2 regions of the Desulfovibrio ferrophilus genome follow, and region 1 is predicted to be linked to the other one. Evidence: predicted binding sites of a transcription regulator. Region 1 holds the regulator's gene; the other holds the start of a gene.
What was found. The regulator HrcA, encoded in region 1, represses chaperone genes, less so after heat shock. The targets are predictions, from matches to a motif close to TGTTAGCACTCNNNNNNNNNGAGTGCTAACA.
Positions count from the first base shown of each region.

Region 2: the regulator HrcA is predicted to act here: its motif matches at 6,006-6,036, upstream of groES (co-chaperone GroES).

Region 1 covers NZ_AP017378.1:474,140-490,020, reverse strand. The annotation lists gene EL361_RS02265 (cytochrome C) at 1-449, opposite strand, end outside; gene EL361_RS02260 (sigma-54-dependent transcriptional regulator) at 846-2,303, opposite strand; gene EL361_RS02255 (ABC transporter substrate-binding protein) at 2,326-4,926, opposite strand; gene EL361_RS02250 (response regulator) at 5,315-5,701, shown strand; gene EL361_RS02245 (ATP-binding protein) at 5,866-7,212, shown strand; gene EL361_RS02240 (hypothetical protein) at 7,370-7,597, shown strand; gene EL361_RS17365 (thioredoxin family protein) at 7,640-7,981, shown strand; gene EL361_RS02230 (putative bifunctional diguanylate cyclase/phosphodiesterase) at 7,971-10,340, shown strand; tRNA gene EL361_RS02225 (tRNA-Val) at 10,443-10,519, opposite strand; gene rfbB (dTDP-glucose 4,6-dehydratase) at 10,779-11,801, shown strand; gene rfbD (dTDP-4-dehydrorhamnose reductase) at 11,798-12,667, shown strand; gene hrcA (heat-inducible transcriptional repressor HrcA) at 12,771-13,805, shown strand; gene EL361_RS02205 (nucleotide exchange factor GrpE) at 13,826-14,410, shown strand; gene EL361_RS02200 (substrate-binding periplasmic protein) at 14,554-15,291, shown strand; gene dnaK (molecular chaperone DnaK) at 15,538-15,881, shown strand, end outside.
Region 2 covers NZ_AP017378.1:3,360,346-3,376,226, reverse strand. The annotation lists gene EL361_RS15465 (ABC transporter ATP-binding protein) at 1-353, opposite strand, end outside; gene EL361_RS15460 (Ros/MucR family transcriptional regulator) at 435-833, opposite strand; gene EL361_RS15455 (cobyric acid synthase) at 1,245-3,848, opposite strand; gene groL (chaperonin GroEL) at 4,007-5,653, opposite strand; gene groES (co-chaperone GroES) at 5,679-5,969, opposite strand; gene ercA (alcohol dehydrogenase-like regulatory protein ErcA) at 6,326-7,504, shown strand; gene EL361_RS15435 (ATP-binding protein) at 7,488-9,107, shown strand; gene EL361_RS15430 (phosphate/phosphite/phosphonate ABC transporter substrate-binding protein) at 9,249-10,184, shown strand; gene EL361_RS15425 (ATP-binding protein) at 10,188-12,293, shown strand; gene EL361_RS15420 (response regulator) at 12,304-12,663, shown strand; gene EL361_RS15415 (PEP/pyruvate-binding domain-containing protein) at 12,677-15,172, shown strand; gene EL361_RS15410 (protein-tyrosine phosphatase family protein) at 15,180-15,881, shown strand, end outside.

The sequences.
Region 1 (15,881 bases):
TCGTTGCAGGCCATGTCGGCATGTGCGCTCGGGTGGTGCTTGACCTCGACACCCTGTTCGCTATGACAGGTCAGGCATGGCTCGGTAATGTCGCCCTCAAGACTCAAATTCAGCGGAGCATGCCCCGAAGAATGGCACTGGCTGCAATTATCCAGTGTATAATGCTCCTTGCCCGTATGACACATGGTGCACTCAGGCACAGCTCGCGTCCCTTGGGGCGGGTGCTCTCTATGGCAATCCAGACACCCGATCTCAGTGCCATGCTTGCCACCATTGACGGCAACCAATGCAGGCTCCTTGGGGTGACACACGATGCAATGATCATCGGTCAACTTTGTCGCAGCAGGAACGCTCTGCGCCGTTGAAACCGGGCAGAACCAGACCAGAACCACGGCAATTCCAAGAACACCCGCGAAGGCCAACCTCATTTTCAACAAACCTAATTCCATTTCAACTCCTCCCAACCATTCCCGTTCGGCCTCGCAGGCTGCACAACTACTATTTCATCCATCTGGCTTTTTCCCTCTCCCCGTGCGGCCCAAAACGGCAGTACGGGCAAAGCCGGTGATCCTCTGTCGCATGTCATTCGACTCCCTAAAGACTTCAAAACGTATGCCAACTCCAACCAGCAAAAGATATTTCATCAACCATCCGTAATCACAGGGAAATAATTCAAAACAATAAACCCTTCATGTTCTCCGGCACGCCCATCGTTCGAAAACGAACGCTTGCATTCGAACGCAAGGTCCAAAACTCGACCATAAAAAACACCGCAGGACACCTCTCTCTCGAGGTATCGTGCGGTGCTTGTGCAGCATCAAAAATGCCACTCGGTGGTAGGGAGATTATCCGTCCATCAGGCGATAGATCTTGTTGCGATCCCAGTTGAGAAATCCGGCGGCCTGCGTTTTGTTATTATCAAAACGACCGACGGCCTTAATCACAATCTGTCGCTTGAGGTCATTCAGGAATTCATCCAGATCGAAAGGTTCATCAGGCAGGGTCAAATCAGAAAGATCAAACAGGTTGCACGAGGGGCGCCAGCCCATGTTAGCGCCGGGCTTAACGGCCAGAAACTCCAAATGCTCCGTTCTAAGCTCGTCATCGTCATACACCAGAACAGCCCGCTCAATGACATTTTTCAGCTCGCGCACATTCCCTTTCCATGGATATGCCCTGAGCATGTCCAACGCGGCCTTGGACACCGTCTTGAATCGCTTCTTTTTGGCTTTGGACTCGTCTGCCAAAAACAACTGCGTCAGAGGCCCAATATCTTCCTTGCGCTGCCTGAGCGGCAATATTGTGAAATAGCCAATCTTCAAACGATGATAGAGGTCCCGGCGGAAGGTGCCCTCCTCCACCATCTCTTCGAGATTGCAATTGGTGGCACATATGATGCGCGCCTCCAGCGGCATTTTCTTGATGCCGCCCACTCTGTAGAAAGTACGATCTTCAAGGACACGCAGTAGTTTGGGCTGGATATGCAGGGGCAGTTCACCAATTTCATCCAGAAAAACAGAACCCTTGCCAGCGGCCTCCAGCTTTCCTTTTGATCCTTTCCGATCGCTGCCGGTAAAGGCACCGGCCTCATAGCCGAACAGCTCGCTCTCAAACAAATTTTCCGAAATCGCTGAACAGTTGATATCCACGAACGGAGCCTTGAAGTCATCTTCGCCATGATGAATCAACCGGGCTACAATCTCCTTGCCTGTACCGGTCTCCCCCTCGATAAGCACGGGGACATCGGTGTTTTTATGATAGAGCCTGGCATCATTGAGAATCTGGCGCATGCAGGGTGAAGAAACAACGATATTGCCCACCCCGGTAATCTTCCGCAGCTGCTCCCTTGCGTCTTCCAAATCGCGCTGCAGATCCAGAGTGGCCTCCAGAATGCGCCGATCACAACACTGTGAAAGATCTCTGTTCTCAAACAACAAGGCCTGATGCTCGGCGCTGCGTTCAACCACGGCCGCAAGCTCGCGAGCATCCAGAGGCTTCTTCAAAAAGTCATAGGCTCCCAGCCTGAGCGCCTTGACCGCAGTTTCCATTTCACCGTGGCCGGTGATGATGATCACATCACTGGAGGATGTTCCCTTGCTCTTCTTGATACGTTCCAGAAATTCGAGGCCATCGATCCCAGGCATGCACACATCAGTAATGATTACAGGGTAGTATGTTTCTGAGCAGCGTTTGAGTGCCTCCTCGGCATCCTTGCACATCACTGGCTCAAACCTGAGCATGGAAATCATGTCTCCCAAGCTGGCCAGGCTGATGGGTTCATCGTCCACGATCAAAATCTTCATTCGTCAATTCCCCTTCTGCAGGCTACGACACGGTTCCCTTGAGCAGTGATATCTCTATCTTCGCTCCCTTGAACTGCTCGGAGGCACCGGCCGTTATCTTACCGTTCCAGGAATTCACGAAGGTTTGGACAAGGGCCAACCCCAAGCCCATGCTTCCGCCATGGCTCTTGGTCGTGTAGAACGGTTCGAATATTTTATCCGGTTCATCTGCAAATCCGGGGCCGTTATCTTCGACAGACAAGATCATATGGCTGGAATTGTTTATGGTCGATATAACAATCTGCTTATCGCGCCGATCATAGGTGTCGTGAATGTCAACGGCATTGACCATCAGATTGATCACGACCTGTTCAAGCTGAATCCCATTGGCCCGAACCAGAGCGGGCCCCGGCTCCAACTCCAACGACAGTTTGATGCCATGATACGCCAATTTGGCGGACATCAAGGTCAAGGCTCGCTTCACAGCCATATTGAGGTCAACGACCTCCACCTCCACATTGTCCCCCTTGCGAATAAGCATTCGCATATGGTCAATGACCGAGGCAATCCTGTCTGCTGCGCCCTGGATTTTGCCCAACTGCTCCAGCAGTTTCGGCATCTCCACCCGCCCTTCATTCTCCACCAGCATCATTAAACCGGTTGTCCACAACTTGAGGGCATTCAAAGGCTGGTTGACTTCGTGGGCAATGCCACTGCTCATGGTCGCCAAGAGCTCCGTCTTGGTCGCACGCTGCAATTGCTCAGTGAGTTTAACTTCTTCGGTTACATCGGAGTACATGACCCCCCCTTGAACAACCTTCCCTTCGTTATCACGAATGGGGCAGGCAATGACCCGGAACATTCGCATCGCCCCATGAACAGATAATTCCTTGAACTGAGTATGCACCTCACCGTCAACAAACAGCGTAGAGCATGGGCACAAGGGGCATCGTTCCTGCTGGCCCATCAGGGAATAGCAATGGCCGCCGAAATCATGTTCAGTCTCCGGAAACCATTGCTTGAATGTAGAGTTGGCCGCAACAACCTTCATGTCGCCATCCAAAAGCAGCATTCCGCCCGGAAGGTTCTCGGTTATTGTCCGGTACCGGCGTTCGCTTTCGCGCAGCAGATCTTCGGCGTGGCGACGCTTGGTGATATCCACAGCCACACCAGCCAGACGATAGACTTCGCCCTTGGCATTGAGCACGGGGAACACACGCCAGCGAACCCACCGCATTTCGCCATCAGGCCGTAGAACACGGCATTCGCAGTCTGCAGCCCGATTCGCCAGGCCTTCCTGCAGGGTGTCGCGAATGGTGCTGCAGTCATCAGGATGCAGAGAATCATAAAAGGTTGATGAATCCGCTAAAAGCGCCTCGGACGATTGCCCCCATATGCGCTCATAGCCAGGACTGGTATAAAGAATCTTGCCACTATCCGCTTCTCGCACCCAAAAGAACACATGGATATTTTCGACCATTTGCCGGAAACGCTCTTCACTTTCGCGTAACGACCCTTCGGCGCGTTGACGCTCAAGAACCTGATCCTTGAGCCGGCTATTGGAATCAACCAATTGACGAGTTCTATTCGCTACAATTTTTCTAAGACTGACAGCCCAGGCAAATACGAATAAAGCCGCTATTCCGACCGCCACAAAGCCACCGGTAAGCAGCCGGGTCAATCGCTGACTGATCCGCTCATCCCAGGCCGCCGGATCGTACACCAACTCACCAACATCAACGCTGCCCTTGACCTGGCCATACTCACGCAGATGTTCATGCATCTGTCTCCAGCGCTCAGGATTCACATGGCCCAGCAATTCCACGTGTGGGTAGGGACAAAGGTGCTTTACCCCCTCCACCTGGCCCAGGTTGAACTCCGTGGTCTCCAGAGGCGCATGCACCCGAGGCAATTCCTTCGAAATGCGCTCCGCAACCTCTTCGGCATGATCGAGGGCATATTCCCAACCCTTGAGGCTTGCTCGGATAAAGGCCTGCACCATGGCGGGATCAGCGTCGATAACATCCTTGGTGGTGTAAAGAGAATCACCATAAAAATCGACACCATAGGACATGGGGCGCAACACACTGAAGTCGACTCCAAGCTTTCGCAACATAAAGGGGGTGGTCAGGCGGTAGCCAAGGATCGCATCCACCTCGCCACTCGCTAATTGTTGGTAATGCCTCACGCCTCTTTTGATGGGCGCATATTCCAAGGAGTTCGGGTCCACGCCTTCGGCTCGCAGCATGGCCTGGAGTTCCACTTCGAATAAGTCGCCAGGACGACGCACCAGCTTCTTTCCTGTTAAATCGGATGCTCCACCGATACCACTGTCCTTACGCACATAGATCTCTGCTGCGCTGTGCTGGAATATTGAAGCAAGGACGACCACCGGAATTCCCTTGTCACGTGCAACAAGAATATCCGAAGCACCTACACCGAATTGCGCCCGACCTGCAGCAACAGCATCAATGGCCCTGCTGAAACTTCCATCCTTGCCATAGGCGGACTGAATTTCAACTTCCAACCCAGCTTCATCAAAATAGCCTTGCCACTTCGCCGCATAATACCCTGCAAACTGAAACTGATGATCCCAGCACAACTGGAGAACAACTTTCTTGGCGTCCGCACTATCAGAAAACATAAAGAGCGAAATGCACACCATAAGCGTGCATACCATACGGCGAATGGTCATCAACAGTACCCCCGTGTAATAACCCTCTCTCAATTAATTGACCTATTCCTGCCATATTCGTACTAATTCCGCAATGGTGACACGAAAATCACACGTAAGCCCGATTCATGGTCGCGAGCAGGGCTCTGATCTCACGCCTCAGCGACAACACTCCGGCCCTCCACAAAAGCGTTCATAAGCGAACAACGCTCGATATCGAACGCCTGAGCACAGCGTTCCAAAGTCGAACCAAAAAGTGCATCAGCCTTTTTCCTCCTGAAAAAACCCACAATATCAAATACTTAAAAAAGATATCCGCACTTGCCCTTCACTGGCATGCAATTTGTTCTAGGAGAGCATGTGCGCAAAAGCAGTACGAACCATGTTGGTTGGCGATGACGAGCCCACACTTCAGGCCTTGGGGGATATTCTCGCCATGTGCCATATGAAGTGTGACATGCGGCTTCTCAAAACAGCGCTCCCCGGAGCGTTACTCCAGCACTCCGAAGATTACGACTTTATTATACTGGATTATATGGAGTTTTCTCCAAAAGGGCTGGATCTTCTGTTATCAATCAGAGAATCGACAAACAACAAGCCGATTATCATCATCACAAACAATCGTTCTTATGAAAAAGATGCGGAGTTGATTCATAACCACGGTGTGCACCTTCTTCGAAAGCCTGTTGATATTTCAATTTTATTACAAGTCATAGAGACTGCACTGAAAACAAGCTCAAATTAAATACACAAACAAAAATCATAGCCATAAAAACAAGTCACAAACCACTGACGCACAAAAGTATTAAATTACTTAACTAATACAAGTTCAACCTCAGCATAAAGAGACAAGTCACTGCATATACCTTTCTCACATTAATACAATTCATCATCCCCCTGAGGTATCAGATGACCATCAGAATGAAAGACAGCCGATTCTCAAAAGCACAACTCACGCCCAATCTGGAAGAAGCTCTGGAACGCATCTCCGTGCTGGAAAAAAAGCTTGATATTCAAAATGAGAAGTCACTGAACAAAGACAATCGAAACGAAACGGTTCACCAAGACAAGCAAGAATCAGAACAGGATAAACTCGTTGCGGAGATCATCAATCGCACCAAATCTGAATTTTTAGCCAACATGAATCACGAAATACGCACACCACTCAATGGCATCATGGGCATGCTCCAACTCATGATGACTACCGATCTAGACGAGGAACAAATGGACTATGCTCAACGGGGCATCATCTCCTGCAAACGCCTGACGAACCTTGTTGCAGATATCCTTGAGCTCTCCAGGGCAGAAGCGGGCAAACTAGGGATTGAAACCAAGGTTTTCAACCTGGCCGAAACACTCCAGCATCTGGTTGAACTCTTTCAACCCACAGCAAAGAAGTCAGGCATCGAGCTCCACTCTCACTTTGACCCGACAATTCCGAAAGAAATCCTCGGAGACACACTCCGTTTGCAGCAGGTGCTCAACAACCTGGTCGGCAACGCGCTCAAATTCACCGATAAAGGCAGTATCACCATCGAAGCCTATCCGTTGAAGACCGCCAATCCCGAGCACTACCGAATCCTCTTCTCCGTAGCGGACACTGGCGCAGGTATCCCGGACGACAAGCTCTCCATGCTTTTTGAACCCTTCACTCATGCCACCGAAGGATACACTCGTGTGCATCAGGGAGCTGGTTTGGGCCTGCCAATCTGCAAACGCCTGATTTCTCTCATGGGGGGAAATATTTCCGTCGCCAGTGAGGTAGGCAGAGGAACAACCGTCCACTTCTGCATCACTTTCGAGCTGATCAAGCCAGTCCACAGAACACTACAAGCACTTCCAAACACAAAGAGGCTTCCTTCCATGCCCCTGAAAGTCCTCCTAGCCGATGATGACTGGATCAGCAGCATGGCAGTGCAACGACAGCTTGAAAAAGCAGGATGCTCGGTCACCTCCGTGGCCGACGGCCAAGCGGTGCTGGATGTTCTGCATCAGGATAATTTTGACGTCGTGGTGATGGACGTACAAATGCCCATCATGGATGGCCTGGAAGCAACAAAGGCCATACGAGCTCGCCGGGCAGGAGACGACAAGAAAGATATCCCCATTGTCGCTCTCACAGCCTACGCCATGCCCGGGGACGAAGAGATGATGCTCCAGGCAGGCATGAACGAGTATGTTGCCAAACCATTCAAGATCCAAGACCTGCGTGATGCTCTGGAAAGAACAATAACAGCCATGGAGCAATGCGCCTGACAGGCATGACGGGCATGACAAACCAACAAGAAGGCTGAGCGCGCCATCGCGTGCGATTGGGTAATGACAAAAAGCGTTGTGAATTGTGTCCATTATCTGTGTCGAAGTGAAGAGCCCCGACGTCAATGGAATTCATAAAAACGGACAGTCGAACATCATGCGCAACATCAAAATCATAGCTTTCAAGGGCTGCCTTCCCGCATTGAAGCTTCACGACACCATGAAGAACCTGATCGCAGAAGGGCCATCCCGATTCACGCTCAGCCTGGATATCGTGCCATCGCCTCACTTGGCTAAGAAAATGGGATTGTATGGCTCCCCCACCATCCTCGCAAACAAGAAGGAATATCAGGCGGAGCGACGGGGACCAGCCAGTTTCTATTGAAGGGCTTATGCCACGGCGGAAGGTTTCCGCCCCGTCCCATCCATGGATGAATTGCTTCGTTTCATTGATGGAGAATGCGTCATCCCCCAGTTATACCCGGAGGCGGCATCAAGGATTTTCCCTACGCTGATCACTGCGGATTGGTGCCCGCTCTCCAAAGCTGCCGGTGCTTTCTGGAAAGAAGCAGCGCATATGGCGGGGTGCAGACTGCGCATATTACAGATTGATAGTGACGAGGGTCGCAGAGTTGCCACAGAAGAAAATATTGCGGGGGTGCCTTGCTTGGTGCTGTCCACCTCGCTTCATGTTTACGGACTGAGCCTGAGTCGGTCAGATGCCGCGGCGCTCCTTCGCCGTGAAGCGGAGATTGCGCATGCCAACTGACACGTCATACCTGGCATCGGTCCTTTCAAGACTGGGGTATTGCAGCGACACCTTCGCCAGCCTGCCCCTGATGAGCCTGGACGATCTATTTGAAACCTCCTGCGACATCGTGGGAAGCGTTCTTGATTGTGACCTGGTGCTGATGCATTTCGATGACAAGGAATGCCTTTCCAAGACCTACGTTAAACGGTTCGACCCCGCTCCCCTAGCCGATCCATCAGTCGACGGCGATATAGCGGAACACCTCTCGAACCGATTACGTGCCCACTCCCGGGTGGACCTGGACGTCGAGTCCATTGTCCAAGCGGTCGCCGCCGTTCCCACTACCCACACCGACGGCGGCCGCATCCGGGGGGCACCGCTCAATGTCTGCAGTGACGACGGGCGCAGACATACCGGATTCATACTGGCCTCGCCACGGACACTGAAGATCGACGAAGCCACATTCGATATGTTGCTGGAAATCATGTCCGGCCTTGTTGCCGGGGCAGTCTCCAAATGCCTGACCACGGTGGGACTGCTACGTGCCAACAGGCAATTGGCATCCGAAATAACCGAACGCACCAAGGCAGAACAGGCCGCGCAGGAATCCGAGGATCTCAGGCACATTGTGGCGGAGCACAATCTGGACTGGGTGTATTGGAAAGATCATCTGGGCAAGGTGCTCTATGTCAATCCGGCATGTGAAACCATCTCGGGCATGACTCCTCAACAATTTCTCAATGCCCCGGAAGCTTTCGAGATGTGTATCCACTGCGACGATATCACCAATTGGAGACAATACAACAAGCATACGCCCACAGGTTGCCATGCGGTGGACTTCAGAATCTTTCGACCCGACGGGCACATGCGGTGGGTCTGCCAGACCAACTGCACCATACGTGACAAGGATGGGCAGGACCTGGGGATTCGTTGCAGTCTGCAAGACATCACCGACCGCAAAATACGCGAAATGCGCCACGAAGCCGAATCCCTGCACGATCCCCTGACCGGGTTAGCCAACCGAACCCTGTGCTTGAATCGCATTGCCCACTCGATCCAGCGCGCAAAACGCAATGAAAATTACCACTACGCAGTCATTTTCATCGATCTGGACAGGTTCAAAGTCATTAACGACTGTCTGGGCCATGCCACTGGCGACATTGTACTCAGCGAAGTTGCCCAACGCCTGCTTCGCTGCATCCGGGGTGTGGATACTGCCGCTCGAATCGGTGGCGACGAATTCATGTTGCTGCTGGAAGACCTGGAATCCCCACGTCAGGCCATACAAATCGTCAAGCGTGTACGCGACATCATGCGCGAACCTTTCAGGCTTTCCACTCGCGAAGTCACGGTCACAGCCAGCCTGGGCATCGTGCTCAGCCCCTGCACCTGCGAACACCCCGAAGACCTGATGCGCAATTCAAACATCGCCATGCACCATGCAAAAAACAAGGGCCGCAACAGATTCAAGGTCTTTACGCCCAAGATGTTCGAACGGACCATACGCCGCATGTCCCTGGAAAACGATATGCGTCGTGCGATCTTCAGGGAAGAATACTTCCTGGAATTTCAGCCAATTGTAACCCTGCACGACTCACGACTTACGGGTTTTGAGGCTCTGGTTCGCTGGAAGCATCCGGACAGAGGGTTGGTGGGGCCAGCAGAGTTCATCCCCATGGCCGAAGAAAGTGGACTGATCATCGATCTGGGACACTGGGTATTGGAAGAGGCTTGCCGCACCATGGTGGCCTGGCAAAAGACTCATCCTGCAGCCCGAAATCTCACCATGTCAGTTAACATTTCAGGCAAACAGTTCTCGCAATCAGACCTGGTGGACTGCATCAAAGGCGTCCTGAAAAAGACGGGAATGCCAGCCCGAAATCTGAAGCTGGAAATCACCGAGACGATGATCATGCAGGATGCGAAAAGCTCCATTGAAAAGCTCAACCGCCTGCGCAAGCTGGGCATCACCTTCAGTATTGATGACTTCGGCACAGGATATTCATCCATGAGCTACCTGCAGCAATTCCCCATTGAAAGCCTGAAGATCGATTTCAGCTTCATCCGCAACATGAAAACATCCCAGGAAAATGTTGAGATTGTAAAGATCATCATCCAATTAGCGCATAGCTTGGGATTGGATGTTGTGGCTGAGGGTGTTGAAAGCGAATGGCATCAGGCCACCCTGGCAAAACTGCGTTGTGAATTCGGCCAGGGGTTCTACTTCGCCCAGCCCTTGTCCGCGTATCGGGCTGAACAGGCCATTTGCGCCCCACAACAAGCACTGGCAGCACACAGCATTGCCCAACCACCTCTCCTGCCGGTTCCCGCAGCGCGTTGTGACCTCCGCGGACCGCAATCCCCGAAACAGGTCTAACCACATCCATGGAGAAGCCGCGGACAGGCGAAAACACATTGCTCAGCATCATGAAACCACAACGAAAAAAGCCGGCCCTTTCGGACCGGCTTTTGAATTCAGTGGTGGGCGATACGGGATTTGAACCTGTGACTTCCACCGTGTGAAGATGGCACTCTAACCAACTGAGTTAATCGCCCACTAATAATGTGACTTAGCACATCTTCCCGCCCGGATGCAACGCCCTAAAGGAAGGCCTTGCGGCATCGCTTCCGTGTTGCGGGAGGAGTTAAATAGCCAGCTTCCGGGCGGGAATCAAGCCTTTTCTTCAATTCGCCTGACTTTTTTCATCATCTGTCCCGGGCTTTGACTCGGGCCAAATATGCGCTAACGTGGCAAGACGCGGCGGGCACGTCAAAAGGCCCAAAATCCAACCGCTACAGACTGAAAGGACTCACCATGAAACTGCTCGTTACGGGCGGGTGCGGATTCATCGGCACCAATTTCATCTATCATATGCTTGCCAAGCATCAGGACCTGTCCATCGTCAACCTGGACAAGCTGACCTACGCGGGCAACCGGGCCAACCTCGCGCCCCTGGAAGAGAAGAACGACGGCCGATACAGCTTCGTCCGCGCCGATATCGCCGACGCCGACGCCATGGCGAGCATCCTGAAGGAGCATTCCATCGAGGCTGTGGTCAACTTCGCAGCCGAGTCCCATGTGGACCGCTCCATCTCGGACCCTGCACCATTCATCACGACCAACGTCAATGGCGCACAGACCCTGCTTCACGCAGCCATGAAAGCCGACATCCAACGCTATGTGCACGTCTCCACGGATGAGGTCTACGGATCACTCTCCATGGAAGACCCGGCGTTTACGGAAAACAATCCTCTGGCCCCCAATAGCCCCTACTCGGCATCCAAGGCCTCTGCGGACCTTATCGTTCGTTCCTATTTCAAGACTTTTGGTTACCCGGCAGTCATCACCCGCTGTTCCAACAATTACGGCCCGTGGCAATTCCCGGAAAAACTGATCCCGCTGATGTTCAAGCTCGCCAGCGCGGACAAGCCTCTGCCCGTATACGGCGACGGCATGAACGTCCGGGACTGGATCTTCGTGACCGATCATTGTCTGGGCGTGGAACTGGCACTGCTCAAAGGCCGCCCCGGCGCGGTATACAACTTCGGTGGCAATGCGGAAAAAACCAATATGGATGTGGTACAAGCTATCCTGCGGACCTTGGGCAAACCCGAAGACCTGGTGACCTTTGTCACCGACCGCCCGGGACACGACAGGCGCTACGCCATGGATTACGATCTTGCAGCCCGTGAGCTGGGCTTTGCCCCGCAATATGATTTTGAAACCGGGCTGACCGAAACCCTGGCCTGGTATCAACATCACCACGACTGGATCGCCAGCATTGAAAGCGGTGAATACCGCAAGTTCATGGACAATTGGTACGGAGATCGAAAATGAGTGGTACCAAGGCCCTGATTCTGGGTGGCGAGACAGGCCTGTTGGGCATGTCTCTGGCGGCGACGTTTGAAGACGCGGGATGGGAAGTGATCACCACCCCACGCCCCAGTGATGACGCCTGGAATCCTGCTGCATTGGGCGAATTGCTCGATCGTCATGCTCCGGATGTCGTCTTCAACACCTGGGCCTACACCCAGGTGGATCTGGCCGAGGACGAATCCGACCAGGCGCGGCGTGTCAATGCCGTACTACCCGAAATACTCGGGCGTCTGGCCAGTGATCGCTCATTCAAGCTGGTGCACTATTCCACGGATTTCGTTTTCGGTGGCAAAGCCGAGACCCCACGCAAGGAAGAAGAAAAACCCACACCCGAATGCGTCTATGGTCGCACCAAGTTTGAAGGCGAACGTGCGTTGCTAGCTCTGGATCTGCCCGATCTGCTCATTATCCGCACAGCCTGGCTCTTCGGTCCGGGCAAAAAGAATTTCGTACGCACTATGCTCGATCTCTGTCGCCGCAACAACTGTGTCAGCGTGGTTCACGATCAGGTTGGGTCCCCCACCTACACTCCGGACCTTGCCAAATACAGCCTGGACCTTATCCGTGCCGACGCCAAGGGCCTGTATCACGTGGCCAATGCTGGCCGCGCCAGTTGGTGCGAACTAGCCAGCGAGGCCCTCCGCTCGGCAGGTGTCTCCTGTGAAGTCACGGCCATTGCTTCCTCGGAATATCCCCAAAAGGCCAAGCGTCCGGGATTTTCCGTCCTGGATACCGAAAAATTCACGGAAACCACTGGTGTCACGCCACGTTCCTGGGTCCAAGCCGTTCGTGACTACGTCTACCGCGAGACCACTCAGGAAGACTAAGACCTCGCCATCCGGGCACGTTCGACGCCAACGGGTCATTGACACCCTCATTCCCCGTGATTACTCACCAAAGCTAGGCCGGAAACTCCCGGACGGGGACACCATGCAGCTGACATCCAGAGAAAAGAAAGTACTCACGACCATCATCGAGCAGTACATCCTCAATGCCCATCCTGTGGGCTCACGCATTGTTGCGCGCGAAAGCGCCTTGGCTCTGTCCCCGGCCAGCATGCGCAATACCATGGCCGACCTGACAGACAAGGGATACCTGGAACAGCCGCACACCTCAGCGGGACGAGTGCCCACACCACGGGCCTTCCGCCATTATCTGGCCACCGTACTTGCCCCCGGCGATCTTTCCGATGAAGCCCGCCAGACCATCCGCAAAAGCCTGGATGAAACGGGAATGGAACTGCCGGACATGCTGCGCCAGGCCTCCCAGGCCTTGTCATCCTGTGCCAAGCAGGTGGCCATGACCCTGGCCCCCAGCGGGCACGACGTGCGCTGGCGAAGCATTGATTTCGTCTCCGTCCGCACGGGACTGATCATGGCCGTGCTGGTCCTGGACGGCGGTGTGGTTCAAAACCGCATGCTGCCTGTAGCTGAAGATTTCTCCCGCGACGATCTGATCCGGTTTGGCAACTATCTGAACCACCATTTTGTAGGCCAGACCCTGTCCGGTGCACGGGCCCAGATCCTGCGCGAGCTGGATGGCGCAGGCAAACGTCTGGATCGTCTCTATCGCCATGCCTTGACCCTGGCCAGTGCCACCATGGATAGCGGTGACGAACGTGACTTATTCGTGGGAGGGGCCGGACACCTTCTGGATCACCCCGAATTCACGGAAGCCGGAACCGTACGCGAACTTCTTGACCTGTTTGATGAACGCTCCCGACTCCTGGAGCTGCTGGACCGAACCATCGAAGCCGGTGAAATGAAAATCACCTTTTCAAATGAAACTGGCGGGGTACATTCCCCCAGCGAATACAGTGTGATTTCGTCGCCCTATGGCGGAGATGGTGGCCCACGCGGAGTGGTGGGTGTCATCGGTCCTCTGCGCATGGATTACGCCAAAGTCGTCCCGGCGGTTGACTTCACCGCCCAAGTCCTGACAGAACTCATCCGCAACCGATACTGATATTCTTCACGGAGAAATACATGACTGATGAAAAGAATAAAGCCGCCGCCAAGGCTGCTGAGGCCGTGGAAGCTGAGGCTGAAACCGTGTCCGCCGACGCCCCCACCGAAATTGAACTCACCGAAGACGAGCTTCAGGCTCTGTGCCGCGACCGTATCTGTCCACAGTGCCCGGTAGGAGCAGAAGCCGAAGACGTACGCCTGCGTTCCCTGGCCGAACTGGATAACGCTCGCAAGCGCATGGAAAAGGAAAAGAACGACTTCCGCAAATACGCTACCGAGAAAGTCTTGGCAGATCTGCTGCCCGTGGTCGACAATCTCGATCTGGCACTGATGCACACCCCCGAGGCAGAAGCCTGCAAGAACTTCGTCATGGGTGTGGACATGACCCGCAAGGCATTTCTGGACATGCTCGCCAACAATGGTTTGGTGCCCGTGGGTGAAGTAGGAGAGGAATTCACCCCCGAACGCCACGAGGCCATGGGCCAAGACGAACGGGACGACATTGATGAAGGGCTGGTGACCCAAGTCGTGCAGCGCGGATACCTGCTCAACGGCAGGCTCCTGCGTCCGGCAAAGACCATGGTTTCCAAAAAGCCGGAGTAACCGGACAGACACATTGATTTCCTGGCGCGCCTCTGGCGCGCCTTTTTTTTGCCATACTCCCTGGTCCTTTAGATAACCCATTTACATAACTCGCCATAACGAGCTATGGTTTCGTGTCGCTCATTTCTACCAGGAATAATCATATGCGGTTACTTCTCAGTATTCTGCTTGCCCTGGTTCTATTTGGCACCTGTTCCCAGGCTGCGGATGTTACCGTTGTCACTGAACAATGGCCCCCGTTCAATTATTCAAATGACAAAGGCGAGCTCACCGGCCTGTCCACGGACATCTTGCGTCTGGCTCTCAGCCAATCAGGACTTGAGCCTGATTTCCAGATTCTGCCTTGGGCTCGAGCATACGATATGGCTCAAAACGACTCTGGAGTCTTCATCTTCTCCATTCTCAGATCCCCTGCCAGGGAACCACATTTCCAATGGGTTGGACCGCTCATCCCCAGCCTGTCCGTCAACCTCTACAAACTCAAACGACGCACGAACATCAACATCTCTTCCCTTGAGGAAGCCAAGCAGTACACCATTGCCGTCATGAAAAACGGCTCGACCCAGTTGTTCCTTCAGGGCCAGGGATTCCTTGCTGGTGAGAATCTGGAGGTTGCCGCCTCCAACGATTTGGGCATCAAAAAACTCTTCTGGGAGCGTGTGGACCTCATCTCAGGCAATGCCCCGGCCATGGCACAACTGGCCCGCGCCAATGGATTCAACTTCTCTGAACTGGAAGAAGTCCTTCCGCTCTATGACTGCGGCCTCTATGCGGCGACCAGCCTGCAGACTCCACAGTCCCTGATAAACAGGATGCAGACGGGACTCGATTCCATCCCACCCGAACACATTGAAACCCTTATCCAATCCTATTTGCAATAGCTCGCAAACGCCGCTTACCATCGCTTCGCCAGCCTATTGGCTTCCCCATGCCCGGGACTGTTTCAGAATCGTCGCCAGGCCTTGTTTGAAATGAATAATGGAAAGTTGTGAAGATTTTTTCACTGGCCCCCTTTACAGCCGTTCTTTCAGTCTTAATTCTGTCCTAACGCATACTTCACGCGGCTTCTGGCCGCGCTTTCCGTTAAGAATCAGACAATTTCAGCATCACATTTGGAGGAAATAGTTATGGGCAAGATCATCGGTATTGACCTCGGGACCACAAACTCTTGTGTCTACGTCATGGAAGGCAAAGAGCCCAAATGCGTAACCAACCCCGAAGGCGGTCGTACCACCCCGTCCATCGTGGCTTTTACAGATAAAGAACGTCTTGTAGGCGAAATGGCCAAGCGCCAGGCCGTCACCAACCCCGACAAGACCGTCTTCGCCATCAAGCGCCTCATGGGGCGCCAGTTCGCTGAGACCGACATTTCCAAATGGAGCAAGAGCTGTCCTTACAGCATCGTGGCCAATTCCAATAAGGATGCAGCCGTCGAAGTGGATGGCAAGAAGTACAGCCCTGCTGAAGTCTC
Region 2 (15,881 bases), 790 kb from region 1:
AGGGCATCGTCAGCGGGGGGATTCAACTCCCGATTGGCACGAAAGGAAAACGGCAACAGCAGATTATCGCGCACACTGCCCGAGACAATGCAAGGGGTCTGTTGGATCAGACAGACCTCGCGCCGGTAGTGTTCCGGCGGCAGGTAATCAAGGGATTTACCCTGATACAGCAAGCCTCCTGAAGCTGGCTGTTCCAACCGTGCCAAGACTCGGAGCAACGTCGATTTACCGCCCCCGGAGGGCCCCTTGAGCAACACGAATTCACCTCGTGTTACGATGAAATCGATGCCGGACAAACAGGGAGCACCATCGGGCCAAGTAAAGTCCAATGCAGAAAGATCAAAGACATTCATGTGGGCATCCTAACAGTTCACCACAAAAAAGGCCCGGCTTTGCAGCCGGGCCTTCCGTGTCATTATCATGTCGAAGTTGTGTTACTTCTTGTTCTTGCCGCGGCGTTCCCACAACTTCATGTCGGCCATCTTCTTGCGGCGCTCACGAGCGAGACTTTTGCAGACCAAAGAGGTTTTCTTGGTGTAGCCCCACTTCTCCTTGTATTCCAAAGGAGTCAGGTCGTGAGTGATCAGGTGGCGCTTGGTCAGCACCTTGAAGCTTTTGCCACATTCGAGACAGATGATGCTCTTCTCACGAATGGCCTTCTTGGGATCAACGGCGGGGTTCTGAGCCTCAGCGGCCTCTTCAACACCCTCGCTGATGGAGCCGATGCCCTTGGCCAGCTTCTCCACCATGGAAATGATCTCTTCTTCGGTCATATTACGGACGCTCGCCTGCGCCTTCACGATCTCAAGAGCTTCTTTCAAATATTCGTCCATTGTATTCCTCCAGGTTCAATATAGATGCGCACTGCATAGCTGAATGCAATACGGGAAGCAACGACTTTTTTCTATTAAATATCGAAATACGCTTGCTTTCCAGACTCTTCCGGGGATTCTACCGTGAAACATCATCACTCAATATTTGTCCCTACGTATGCCCAAAACAGTTTCAAACACCTAATTTAATGAATTTTCTCGGTTATATCGGACCTTGTCACGGCATTCATACACTTCGTGATGTAATTCACGAATGCAACGTCAATGTGCAAGAGTCAGCACCAAAGTCCCACAGTATCAACACGTTGCAAACGCATACAAATCAAAAAACATAAAGGGGCAGAGCAATTATCGCCCCACCCCACCGCTCAAATGCACCTTGCAACCGCAATTATTGCGCAGCAACAATCATCACAACCCTGACATCCGATAGACGGATTTCATATCCAGACTGGAGCGCACCGCATCGGCCAGACGATCCAAGGCGGATTCCAGGTCATAGGCCATCACAACCCGCCCCAGAGGCTCCTGCCCACTGCGTTTGCGGAGTTGATCCACAAAGCGGCGACGAAATACATCGGCATCGAACAGGCCATGCAGATAACTGCCCCAGACCAGCCCAGACGCATCCTCATAGCCAAGGGGCTCGCCATCACTGCGCATGACGCAAATCTTCGGTGTGGCGCCAAGGGGAATCGTACGGCCATGATGGATCTCATACCCATGAAGCGCCTCACCCGTACCCAGATGCGTGGCCCTGGCACGGATCAATGTCTTTTCCGGCGCCAGCTCTGTAGCCAGAGGCAATAGTCCCAATCCCGCCAACTCGCCACCGGATTCAAGGCCCAGTGGATCGCTGATCGTCCGGCCCAACATCTGGAAGCCCCCGCAGATACCAACGATTTCGGTCTCGCCCTGGGTTGCCAGATCCAACAGAGCCTGGGCCATGCCTGTTTCACGCAAGAAATGCATATCCGCCACCACGTTCTTGCTGCCCGGTAAAATCACGGCATGCGGAGAACCCAGGTCAGCAACCCGACGCACCACGCGCAGATGAACGTCCGGCTCACCCAACAGGGCGTCCAGATCTGTAAAGTTGGAGATATGCGGCACATCCACCACCGCAATATCCACCACCCGCTCAGCGGAAGGGAGGCGATCAAGCACTCCACTCTTGAAGGAGACCGAATCCTCCTCGGGCAATCCCAAATCAGTCAGATGATGCACCACCCCGGCAAAGGGCACTCCCGTACGGTCCGTGGTGATCGTCAAAGCCTCGTCCAGCAGGGAGGCATCCCCCCTGAAATTGTTGACCACAAAACCGCGCACCAGGGCGCGTTCCCATTCGGACAGCAGCTCCATGGTACCCACGAACGAGGCAAACACACCGCCCCGATCAATGTCCCCAGCCAGCAATACACCAGCATTGGCATATCGAGCCATGGCCATATTCACGATGTCGTGACGCTTCAGGTTCACCTCCGCCGGACTACCGGCTCCCTCCAGCACCATGACCTCGTGCTCAGCCGCCAGGGAATCATAGGCCTGCTTGGCCCGGGCAAAGGCTTCGGGCTTGTAGCGCACATATTCCTTCACCTTCATATTGCCGATGGGCTGCCCCATGATGATCACCTGCGAGCCCACGTCCGAACTGGGCTTGAGCAGCACAGGATTCATGCGCACATCCGGGTCCAAGCGACAGGCCTGGGCCTGGGTGACCTGAGCCCGCCCCATCTCGCCACCATCACGGGTCACAAAGGAATTGAGCGACATGTTCTGTGACTTGAATGGAGCGACGTCATACCCGTCTTGCAACAGAATCCGGCACAAGGCCGCAGCCAGCACACTCTTGCCCGCATTGGATGAACAGCCCTGGACCATGAGGGCCGGGGTCCGGCGCTTCTTCAGATGCAGAACAGGTCCATTTGCAACCGATGACACGGCAAAGACCTGCTCCAACGCGCAGATGAGCTGTGCATTCTCATGCGCGGGGCGAACCGCCACCCGAAAGAATCTGTCATCCAACCCATCGAAACTTTGGCAGACACGAATAGCTATCCATTGCTCAAGAAGTCGCTCTGCCAGCGTCGAGGCATCCAGGTCCGTTCTGTCGATACGGCAGAGCAGAAAATTAGCCGTCCCCGGAAACACCGTCAGCCCGGGCAACGCAGACAAGGACGCCTGCAATTCATCGCGCAAAGCCTCCACAGCCTGCACCGTACGCAACGCGTACTCCGAATCTTCCAGTGCACGACACCCCACGGCCTGAGCCAGACCGTTCACGGACCAGGGAGGAATGCGCCCGGTGATGGTCTTGGCCACATCAGATGCCGCAAATCCAAGGCCCAGACGCAACCCCGGAACCGCATAGAATTTCGTCAGGGAATACAGAACAATCACATTGGCCGGGCGGGAAGACGCCAACCGGTCCAGCCCCGGAACAAAATCGGCAAAGGCCTCGTCCACCACAAACCAGGTTTCGGAAAAACGTTCCGCCAATGTCCGCAGCTCGTCGGGATCAAAGCATGCGCCCGTGGGGTTGTTGGGCTGCCCCAGAAAAACGGCGCAATCTTCTGAGCCACCACTCTCCAACCACTCGGCAAGAGCATCGAAATCAACGGCAAAGCCAGCGGCCTCATCCAGCACAAAGGCCTCGACGTCAACACCCGACAATTCGCAGGCCCGGCGATAATCCGTATAGGACGGAACAGGCACGATAGCCCGACGGATATTCAAAGCAGGACACAAGGCATACAGAATCTCGGTGGAGCCGTTGCCCGCAATGACTTCCTCCGCTGCCACGCCAAAGCGTTCAGCCGCGGACTGAGTCAACTCGCCACAATATGGATCGGGGTAATGCGTCAGCCCGGACAATTCACTGGCAATAAGCCCACGAAACCAGTCCGGCAGTCCCAGCGGATTGATGTTCGCCGAAAAGTCCACAAGCTCGCCACGATTGCATCCCGCAGCTTCGGAAAGTCGACGGATATGCCCGCCGTGCGTGAAGTCGTTCATGGGGCGCAAACTAGCATTAAGCGTCTTGAAGGCAAAGGGGCTGAAAGCCCTTTTGATTAGGACACATCTCCAACGAGCGGGCCCACTTGTTTGGCAACAAAAAAGGGCCGTCCCTTTCGGAACGGCCCCGTATAATCGAGCTTGGAAGCGTGAGTGGCTTAGTACATGCCGCCCATGCCGCCCATGCCGCCCATGCCACCAGGCATGGCAGGAGCGCCAGCGCCAGCAGGCTCAGGCTTCTCGCAGATGGCGCATTCGGTGGTCAGCAGCAGGCCGGACACGGAAGCAGCGTTCTGCAGCGCGGTGCGGGTGACCTTTTTGGGGTCAATGACACCGGCCTTGATCAGGTCGCCGTACTCGCCGTTGGCGGCGTTGAAGCCGAAGCCACCCTTACCGTCACGGACCTTCTCCACAACGATGGAGCCTTCCAGCCCGGCGTTGTTGGAGATCATGCGCAGGGGCTCTTCGATGGCACGAGCGATGATGGCAACGCCAGCAGCTTCGTCGTCATCGGCGGGCTTGATCTTGCCCAGCACGCTGGAGCAACGCACCAGAGCGACGCCACCACCAGGAACGATGCCCTCTTCGACGGCAGCGCGGGTAGCGTTCAGAGCGTCTTCGACGCGGGCTTTCTTTTCCTTCATCTCGGTCTCGGTGGCAGCACCGACGTTGATGACGGCCACGCCACCCACGATCTTGGCCAGGCGCTCCTGAAGCTTTTCCTGGTCGTACGCGGAGGTGGACTCGTCAATCTGCGCGCGCAGCTGGCCCACACGAGCCTTGATCTCATCGCCCTCACCAGCGCCATCGACGATGGTGGTGTTTTCCTTGTCGATCACAACACGCTTGGCGGTACCGAGGTCAGCCACGGTGGTGTTCTCGAGCTTGATGCCCAGGTCAGCAGAGATGACCTGACCGCCGGTCAGCACGGCGATGTCCTTGAGCATTTCCTTGCGGCGATCGCCAAAGCCAGGGGCCTTGATGGCGACAACGTTCAGGGTACCACGCAGCTTGTTGACCACCAAGGTAGCCAGAGCTTCGCCGTCCACGTCCTCGGCGAGAATCACCAGAGGCTTGGACATTTTGGCGGTCTGCTCGAGTACGGGCAGCAGCTCCTTCATGTTGGAGATCTTGCCTTCGCTGATCAGGATCAGAGGATCGGCCATTTCGCAGATCATCTTTTCCGGATTGGTGACGAAATAGGGGGAGAGGTAACCACGGTCGAACTGCATGCCTTCGACAACGTCCAGGGTGGTCTCAAGGCCCTTGGCCTCTTCAACCGTGATAACGCCTTCCTTGCCGACCTTGTTCATGGCCTCGGCAATGATGTTGCCGATGGTGGCATCGTTGTTGGCGGAGATGGTGCCAACCTGGGCGATCTCTTTCTGGTCACGGGTGGGCTTGGCAATCTTGGACAGCTCATCGGTCAGGGCAATAACGGCCTTGTCGATGCCGCGCTTGACGGCCATGGGGTTACGACCGGCAGCAACCAGCTTCACGCCTTCGGAGAAGATGGCCTGAGCCAGGATGGTGGCAGTGGTGGTACCGTCACCGGCAACGTCGGAGGTCTTGGAAGCGACTTCCTTCACCATCTGGGCGCCCATGTTCTCGAACTTGTCCTCAAGCTCGATTTCCTTGGCAACGGTCACGCCGTCCTTGGTGATGATCGGGGAGCCGAAAGACTTCTCGATGACAACGTTACGGCCCTTGGGTCCGAGGGTCACTTTCACAGCATTGGCCAGCTTGTCGAGACCGATTTTCAGCTTCTCGCGAGCTTTGGCGTCAAAAAGAATTTCTTTGGACATTGGATATGCTCCTTAAAAAATGAGATTAACCTTCGATGATAGCCAGGATGTCGTCCTCGCGCATGACGAGGTGCTCGGTGCCTTCGATCTTGATCTCGGTACCGGCGTACTTGTTGAAGAGCACCAGATCACCGGCTTTGACGGTCATCTTGATGGCCTTGCCGGAATCGTCGGTCTTGCCGGGGCCAGCGGCCACGATCTCACCCTTCATGGGCTTTTCCTTGGCAGTGTCAGGAATGATGATACCGCCGGAGGTGACTTCTTCACCCTCCAGGCGCTTAACCAGCACACGATCGTTCAACGGTTTCAGTTTCATGGCTTATCCTCCGATAGCTGTAATTTTGGGTCTCGTTGTTAGCGCTCTGCGTTGGCGAGTGCCAGCGCTCACGAGGTAGCCGCCCGAAGCTCTGATGTCAATTCACATCCGAGCCGAACGAGCGGCGTCGCAAAGTGATATAACCGCTGCTCTAGATGTCAACACCCGGCCCTCATTTTTTTTCGATGGGCCCCAACATAAGCATTAGCAATCCCTGAACGAGCTCACGCACTCCCCTCCACGAACATTGAAGATGCCTAGACTCCAACCTCTAGGCGTGAGCCTCTTAAAATGATATTATCAATATTCTGGGTTCATGTTCGGTCGTTACCGTACAGCCAAGCATTGGAGATGACATGCCTGCGGACATCACAAAATTACGAAAATTCATCGCTCCCGAAGTCATCTACGGGCAGGGGTCAGCCTCGGTGTCCGGACAATACGCCCACAATCTCGGGCTGACACACTGCCTCGTGGTCACCGACCCCGGAGTTCTGGAGGCGGGCTGGACCGAACTGGTAGTCAACAGTCTGATTGATAACGGTATTGAAACCACCGTATTCAGCGAGGTGTCTCCCAATCCCAGAGACACGGAGGTGCGTAGCGGTGTCGATGTCTTCATGTCCCACGGATGTGACGGCATCGTGGCCGTTGGCGGGGGAAGCCCTATGGACTGCGCCAAAGGTATCGGCATCATGGCGACCAACGGTCAGGACATTCTGGAGTTCGAAGGGGTGGATCAGGTTGAAATCCCCGCTCCTCCACTAATCTGTATCCCCACGACGGCCGGCTCCTCAGCCGACGTCTCGCAATTCGCCATCATCAACGATACCTCCCGCAAAGTGAAAATCGCCATTGTCAGCAAATCCACCGTGCCGGACACGGCCCTGGTGGACCCGATCTGCACCACCACAATGAGTCCCACGCTGACAGCTGCCACAGGGCTGGATGCCCTGACTCACGCCTTTGAGGCCTATGTCTCGCTGGTCAACTCCGAAACCACCGACGTCTTCGCCCTGAGTGCCATTCGTCTGGTCCGGGCTCACCTGCTGGATGCCATCGCGTCGCCCAATGACATTGCCGCCCGTGACAAAATGATGCTGGCCTCCATGCACGCCGGATTCGCCTTTTCCAATGCCATTCTCGGAGCGGTCCATGCCATGGCTCACGCCATGGGAGGACTGCTGGACAGCCCTCATGGTGATTGCAATGCCTCCTTGTTGCCTCACGTGGTCCGAGCCAATTTCAATGCCGCCGAGGCTCGTTACAGAACTATTGCTGGCGTTTTTGTCCATGGACTGTCCCCGGGAGAAGCCTTGGCCGCTCCAGCGAATGAGATCCGTGACCGCTTGGTTGAGGAACTCATGGGATTCGGAAAACAGGCCGGCATCCCAAGCGGGCTCAGCCCCATGGGCATGACCAGAACCGATATCCCTCGGCTGGCCAGCCTGGCCCTCAAGGATGCCTGCATGCTGACCAACCCCAAACCTTTCACCCAGGCAGAGGTCGAAGCCATTTATGAGCAAGCCCTCTAAGCCCTCTCCTCCGGACACCCTCCCTGCCAACGACGCGCTGACGCGCCTGATCGGCCTGGGTGATCGCTCCATCCGCAAAAGCTACTACCCGCAGCTCAAGAAAAAAATCACTGAGCTGGAGACATTCCAATTCCTGATGGATAGGGCTGCCGACTCCATTTTTCTGGTACGGGTCGATCCACACAGCATCGAATACGCCAATGACGCAGCCACAACACTCATGCGGCTGAGCAAAGACGAAATGCTTTGCGCCTCAGTGTCCGATGTCTTTGGCCATCAGGTTGCAGCCGATCTGGAAAAAAACTTGGATGCCGACTCCGGGGAAACCATCCAGGCCACGAAAGATGGTCTTGTATTGGAAATGAGTGTGACCAGCCATGTAGTCAACGATGCCCCCTATATTGTCATCGTCGCGCGTGATATCACCCAACGGGTCCAGGCCGAGCTCGAACTTCAACGCCTGCAAGTCCTGTTAAAAGGCATCGTAGAGTCCATGCCTTCTACTCTGATCGGTGTGGATATGAACGGGACCATCTCCCAATGGAATCGCCAGGCGGAACAACTCACGGGCATCGACTCGACGTTGGCCCTCAAGCGCCCCCTTGCAGAAGTATACCCCCGGCTGGCAAATCTGATCATGCATGTCCACCGCGCCGTTAAGGAGCAGTCACCGCAGATTCTTTCACGGGTTCTCCACCACCGACAAGGGCACCTTGTATATGAAGACATCACCGTCTTCCCGCTGGATATCGGGAAGGATGGAGGTGCTGTGATCCGCATCGACGACATCACAAAGCGCGTGCACATGGAAGAACTCATGATCCAGAGTGAAAAGATGATGTCTGTCGGTGGACTTGCTGCGGGCATGGCCCACGAGATTAATAACCCGCTGGGCGGCATCCTGCAGGGAGCACAGAACATTCGGCGCCGTCTGCTTGAGGATATCCCCGCCAATCAGGAAGCAGCCGATCGCCATCAATGCAGCCTGGAGACGATCAGGGCCTACATGCAGGAACGCAGCATCCCCAAGATGCTTGACGGCATCACCAACTCAGGCGCCCGAGCGGCACGCATCGTCACCAACATGCTGAATTTCAGCCGCAAAAGCGACTCTCAAATGGCTCCCAATGACCTGAATGCCATCCTTGACCACGCCCTGGAGCTGGCATCCAGCGACTACAACCTCAAAAAGAAGTATGATTTCAGAAAAATCACGATCATTCGTGACTACAGCCAACAATTACCCCCGCTGCGCTGCTCGGCCACCGAGATTGAACAAGTCCTCCTGAACCTGCTGACCAACGCCGCCCATGCCTACAACGGAACTGACGAACCAGCGGAAGGCAGAACCATCCGCCTGGGCACCTCCCTTTCGGGCGATTCTGCCGTGATTGAAATCGAGGATAACGGCCCAGGCATGGACGAAGAAACCCGCAAGCATATCTTCGAACCATTCTTCACTACCAAGGAGCCCGGAGTTGGTACTGGCTTGGGCCTTTCAGTCTCCTACTATATCATCACCCAGAATCACGGCGGTGAATTTGTGGTACACTCCGCACCAGGGCAAGGTACACGCTTCACCATCAGCCTGCCCATCGACTAAAACCGACCATATTCCCCAGAGCATGCAGCCCTCGTGAAATTTGTCACAGCGCATCCGAAGCAATGGTGATTGCTGTCCTTTATCATAATATTACGCTACAAATTTTACATTATCACACCTTGACCACAACAAGAGGCGAAGATGAGATTCACAGTTCGAATCCTGCTACTGCTAACCCTTATAGCACTGGCCCTGCCCCTGGCAGGCTGCGAGGATCCCGAGCCAGTCAAGCGAATCGATCTTACCAAGCGCGAGGAAATCACCTTCCGGCCCCGGCAGGTGGAGGTCACCTACGCCTACCTGCCGCAATATTCGCACAGCCTGTCATACCAACGCCACAACCTGCTGGTGGAATATCTTTCCGAAGCCACGGGGCTGACCATGCGCCAGGTCTTTCCCGATACCTTTGACGAACACATGAACATGGTGGATCAGGGCCAGATCGATATCTCCTTTTCCAACCCCTTCATCTACGTAAAGATGGCCCACCGTGGCGGTGCACAAGCCTTTGCCCGCATTGTCGAGGATTCGGGCAAGAACTTCCGCGGGCAGATTATCGTGCGCCAGGGCAACGAGAGCATCGGAACCCTGGCAGATGTGCGCGGCAAGCGTTGGTTGGCCGTTGACCCTTCCAGCGCCGGTGGATTTCTGTTCCCTCTTGGTCACTTCATTGAGCATGGCATTCAGCGCAAGGATTTCGCCGAAGTGGCCTTTGCCCCCGGCCCGGGCGGCAAGCAGGAAAAAGTGGTTCTGGGAGTAGCATCCGGGCAGTACGACGTCGGCTCCATCCGCGAAGGAACTCTGGCCCTGATGGCCGACAAGGTTGACCTGTCCCAAATTCGGGTTCTGGCCGAAACCCGCTGGTATCCTGGTTGGGTCTATTCCGCCCGCAAAGGGCTGAATCAGGAAATCGTTCGCAAGATCAAGAGCGCCATGCTCGCCCTGTCCCAGGATAATCCCCGCCACCTTCCTATTCTGGAGAATGCAGGCTTTACGGCCATCATCCCCTCTCAGGATTCGGACTTTGACCCAGTGCGCCTGCTGGCGGCCTCCATTGGTCTGGACGTGGGGAAATAGGCCATGCATATGCCCATACCCTTCTTGAACAGGCTAAAATTCCAAGATAAAATCAATCTTGGAACTGCCTGTATCGTTATCTTCTTCGGCTTGATCACAGCGCTCAGCGTGACGCGTGTCAGTGTTGATTCCATCCTGGAAGGAAACCGCGAACGTGGCACCTCCATGGCCCGCAATCTCGCCCTACGCGCCATCGACCCCATGTTGGGCCGCGACTCCCTGCGCCTGAAAAACCTGGTGGACCAGATGGCCGGGCTTTCGGATTACATCAATTACGCCTTCGTGCTTGACCGGCAGGGCGATGTGCTGGCGCACACCTTCAAAAAAGGCTTCCCGGTGGAGCTCAAGGACGCAAATGAAGCCTTTGAAAAAGGGGTGCGCATCCAGTTGCTGGATACCGGCGAGGCCCGCATCTACGACTTCGCTGCCCCGGTGATCATTGGCGGAGACCGATACGGAACAGTACGCTTGGGCATTTCCCAGGTCCGGGTCCAGACCGCCAAGCGCGAGGTCATGGTCACCATTTTCGGTATCACCGCTGCGGTGACCTTGGCCGCCATGGTCCTGTCCACCATCTTTGCCCGAGGCGTGGCCAAGAGCATCAACCTCTTGCGCGAATCTGCCGAGGAGGTCGTACGAGGCAACCTCGATGTGCAGACGGCAAAAGCTTTGGGTCGCAACTGCTGGGAGGTCATGCGCTGCTACAACAAAGGCTGCCCCGCGTACCACGATGACCGCCACCGCTGCTGGTATCTTGCTGGTACTCTGTGCCCCGAGTGTCAGGATGTGCATCTGCCCGAGAAATTCGAATCCTGCCGCACTTGCAAGGTCTATCGCGAAAACGTGGGCGATGAAATCCAGAGCCTTGCCGAGACCTTCGATGTCATGGCCCTGACCTTGAATGCCTACATCGATGAACTGAAACACGCCAAAAGCGACCTGGAGCGCCAGAAATCGCTGATGCAGACCATTCTGGACGTAACGCCCGACCTTGTCTCACTCCAGGATCGGGACCTGAAGTATATCGCCGTAAACAAGGCGTTCTGCACCTACTTCCACAAAAATGAGTCCGACGTCATCGGAATCACGGACTTCGATATCTTCAACGAGGAACAGGCCGACACCAACTACCACGAAGATCAACAAATTCTGATCACAGGCCAATCCCTGTCCAAACAGATTCTTGTGGGACGCACGGGCAACCGACGCTGGTTCCACATCATCAAGGTCCCGGTTTACGACGGGGAAACCATCATCGGTCTGTTGCTGACCGCCCGCGACATCTCGGTCATCAAGCAATATCAGGAACGCCTGATCCACTCGCAGAAGATGCAAGACCTCGGCAAGCTTGCCGGTGGCGTCGCTCATGAGATCAACACCCCTCTGGGGATCATTCTGGGCTATGCCCAGTTACTGATCGAAGACGTCCCCGAAGGCGAGCAAATGCGTGAAGACCTGAAAATCATCGAGCGCCAGACCAAGGTCTGCCGAAAGATCGTCTCGGATCTGCTGGGCTTCTCGCGCAATATCGAAAGTTCCATGGAATCCATGGAACTCAACAAGTCGCTGACGGATGTGGTAGAGCTTGTGCAGCACATCTTCCGTCAGGAGCGAGTCACCGTTGACACGGATCTGGACCCCAACGTTCCCCCCATTGTGGCCGACGAAGACAAATTGAAACAGGTCTGGATGAACCTGTTGAACAACGCCTTCGACGCCATCGGTTCGGACGGACATATCCTGGTGGGCACCAAGCTCTGCAGCCACCGCCGCCGGGTGCTGGTCACCGTGGCGGATACTGGCTCCGGCATCAAGGAAGGCAACATGGGCCGTGTCTTCGATCCGTTCTTCACCACCAAGCCTGCGGGTGAAGGCACCGGACTCGGGCTCTCCGTCTCCTTTGGTATTATCACCGACCACGGGGGTAAAATCTCCGTGACGAGTCCCGCACCCGTAGAGTATCTGGAAACCGGCGACGACAAGACGGGGACCCGTCCCCCCGGACCGGGCACCCTATTCATCATTGAATTGCCGCTGACCAAGGAAGGCCTTCCCGACGAGGAATGCCCCGAAGCGATTGATCTGAAAAGCGGCATTCAGGCCGTATAAAGGAGAGACAATGGCCCATATCATCGTATTGGACGACGTCATGGACGCCGGCGTGCTCATCAAGCGCATCCTGGAACGCAAAGGGCACTCCGTCACCTCCTTCACCGAGGAGGAGGAGGCTCTGGAGCATTGCCGCAAGAACCCGGTGGACCTTGCCATCCTGGACATCAAGCTCAAGAAGATGACCGGGGTCGAGGTGCTGGAGGAAATCCGCAAGATCTCCAAGGCGATCAAGGTCATGATGCTCACAGGGTATCCCACTCTGGAAACTGCTCGCGAATGCCAGCAGCTCGGGGCCGAGGATTACTGCGTCAAGCCCATCGACAAGGATGAGCTTGAACAAAAGGTTGATACGATCCTCGGCGGCTAGCCACGGAGCCTTGATGTTCAAAGAGCTGTTCAAACACTGGACCTATCAGGTCTTCGCTCCCGGTACTCTGCTGCGCAAAAAGTACGAGTCCTTCAAGTCCCTGTTGGAGATCGACCGGGCCTGTTTGGAACGGATCGCGGAGCTGGAAGAGCTGTATTACAGCAACGCTCCCACGGACTGGACCCGTGTCCAGAGCCTGGTTCGCGAATTAATGGTCCAGACGGATTTTCTGGTTCGCGAACTGATGGCCATGAGTCCCGGACGCTATCTGGACCTGCCGGACTACAGAAACAAGATTTCCTTTTACCTGACCATGGCAGCCGAGCTGCCGGACTTCGACTTTTCACCGCCTTACGCCATCACCCTGAACGAAGCCATCAGCGAGCCCGGTCAGGCGGGCGGCAAGGCACACAATCTGGCCCTGCTGGCAGATCGGGGAGACCTCCCCGTGCCACAAGGGTTCGTCATCACCACCCGTGCCTTCCATTATTTCATTGAATACAATGAGCTGCGGCCACGCATCGACACCCTGCTGGGCAAGGTCAATCTGGATGCCCCGGGTTTCGTCTCCGACGTCTGCACCGAAATCCAGCGCCTGATCCTTAGCGGTGACATTCCGCCCAGCATCGAAGAGGAATACCGCAAGCACGCCATCGACTTGGCGGCCTCACGAGGTGGAGACGTACGTTTGGCCGTCCGATCAAGCGCCGTGGGTGAAGACTCTGCAGCTTCCTTTGCCGGTCAGTACGAATCCGAGTTGAACGTGGCTCTCTCGGATCTGGGACCAGCCTACAAACGGGTTCTCGCCAGCAAATACAGCGCCAAGGCTGTGACCTACCGCATCCGCTACGGCCTGCCCGACCAGTTGACTCCCATGGCTGTTCTGGTCACAGAAATGATCACCCCTTCGGTCTCCGGCGTGGTCTACACCCGTGATCCAGGGCATACCTCGCGAGAGCAGTTGGCCATCTATGCCGTACAGGGCATGGGGCGAAATCTGGTGGACGGCAGTGCCTCGCCAGAGATCCTGACCCTGACCCGCGACAAGGTTCCAACGATCATCGAGCGCCGGGCAGGCGGCGGTGCTCCGCAAGTGGTTTGCGGTGACACGCCCGATGCCGGTCCTTGTTTGCCCGAGGAACACGCCCTGACCCTGGCCCGTGTGGGGATGCGCCTGGAAAAAATGATGGGCGCCCCCCAGGACATTGAATGGTGCATGGACCCCGGAGGTTCACTGTTCGTTGTCCAATCCCGCCCACTCTCCGAAGTGGAACCCCTGTCATGCGACAGGCAGAGCAGCCTCTCTCCCGACGACATTGATAACGAGCTGCTGGTCAGCGGCAACCCCGCCAGCATGGGCATCGGCATCGGCCATGTCTACAAACCCATGCGTCTGACCGATCTTGATGATGTCGCCGACGGCTGCGTACTGGTAGCCGACACTCTGTCTCCCGCTTTTGCCAGTGTTCTGGAACGGCTTGCCGCCGTGGTCACGGACACGGGCTCCAAAGCCAGCCATTTTGCATCCGTTGCGCGCGAATTCGGATTGCCCGTGGTGGTGGACGCCAAATTTGCCACGCGCATCCTGACTGATGGCATGCAAATCACCGTTTATGCAGACACCGGTCACATCTATGCAGGGGAAGTTCGCGAACTCAAGGCCCTGGCTGGCCGTCCACCAGCACCACGCGACACCCCCTTCCATCGCCGCATGGCCGAGGTCATGAATCTTGTTGCCCCCCTGCACCTGACCAACCCCGACGCTTCGGAGTTTGCCCCCCAGGGCTGTCGTTCCATTCACGATATCGTGCGCTTCTGTCACGAAACCGGTGTTTCGGAGATGTTCTCCCTGGTGGGTAAGGGCGGCAGGGGGCTGGCAAAGGCACGGCGCTTCGAGGGTGGCCTGCCCATGACCATGTACATGCTTGATCTGGGTGGAGGGCTGACCCCGCAGGCTGCAACCACGGACACCCTTGATCCCTGCCATTTCGCCAGCGATGCCATCAGTGCCTTCTGGGAAGGACTGAACCATCCGGACATCCAATGGGACGGAAGCCTGCTGGCCTTCGACTGGGAGGAATTCGATAAGGTTTCCGGGGGTATCATCAGCCTGGAATCCAAGACTTTGGCCAGCTACGCGATACTGGGCAAGGACTACATGCATCTATTGATGCGCTTTGGATATCACTTCGCGGTCATCGACACGATCTGTGGGCCAGTGCCCGAGTCCAACTACATCAATTTCAGATTCAAGGGCGGCGGTGCCGAAATCGGCAAGCGCATGCTGCGTCTGGAACTGGTCCGCAAGGTTCTGACTAGCGCGGGCTTCACGGTCACCAGCAAAGGGGACATGCTCGATGCCCGATTCATGGCCGCCCCGGCACCAAAGGTTGAACTGAACCTGACACTCATCGGCATGCTGCTGGGCAAGACACGCCTACTGGACATGGCACTGACCGGCGATACACAGGTCCAACACCTGGTTGACGAATTTCTGGATTCCCTCTGAGAACGGCATGGCAAAGGGCAAGGCATATATCCCCGATTGGGTCACGGACCAGATCGCCGTGGGCGGTGCACCCATGTCCTATCCGGCGTTGGATGCCCTGCGCGCCGAAGGCCTTGACTGCATCCTGAACCTCTGCGCCGAATTCTGTGACCTGAAGGACTACGAAGAACAATCCGGGTTCGAGGTCTATTATTTCCCAATCCCCGACGAAGAAACTCCAGATCTGGCTGAATTGGAAAAAGCGCTGGAATGGATGGACGAAGCCATCTACCTGGGCAAGAAGGTACTCATCCATTGCCGCCACGGCATCGGACGCACCGGGACCGTCCTGAACGCCTATCTGTTGCGCAAGGGCCTGGGCCACAAACTGGCCGGGCGGAAACTGAAGCCCCTGCGGGCCAAGCCTCAAAACTTTGCCCAATGGAGATTCGTCCGCCGTTACGGCAAGCAGGAAGGACGGCTCACCGTCCGTGAACCCTCTCTGGAAGCAAAACATCTGGTCGATCTGTATCCATTCTTCGCGGACTACGAGCGCACGGTGGAAGACGTGGACGTCCTGCTTCAGGGGGCCTGCTCCGGCCCCTGTGAACACTGCGGGCAGGATCATGACCGTTGCTGTTTTGAGTTGGTGACCCTGTGCTTTGCCGAGGCCGTATACATCGCACACACCATTAATATGGTCCTGGATAGCGCAAAGCGCCTTGAGGTC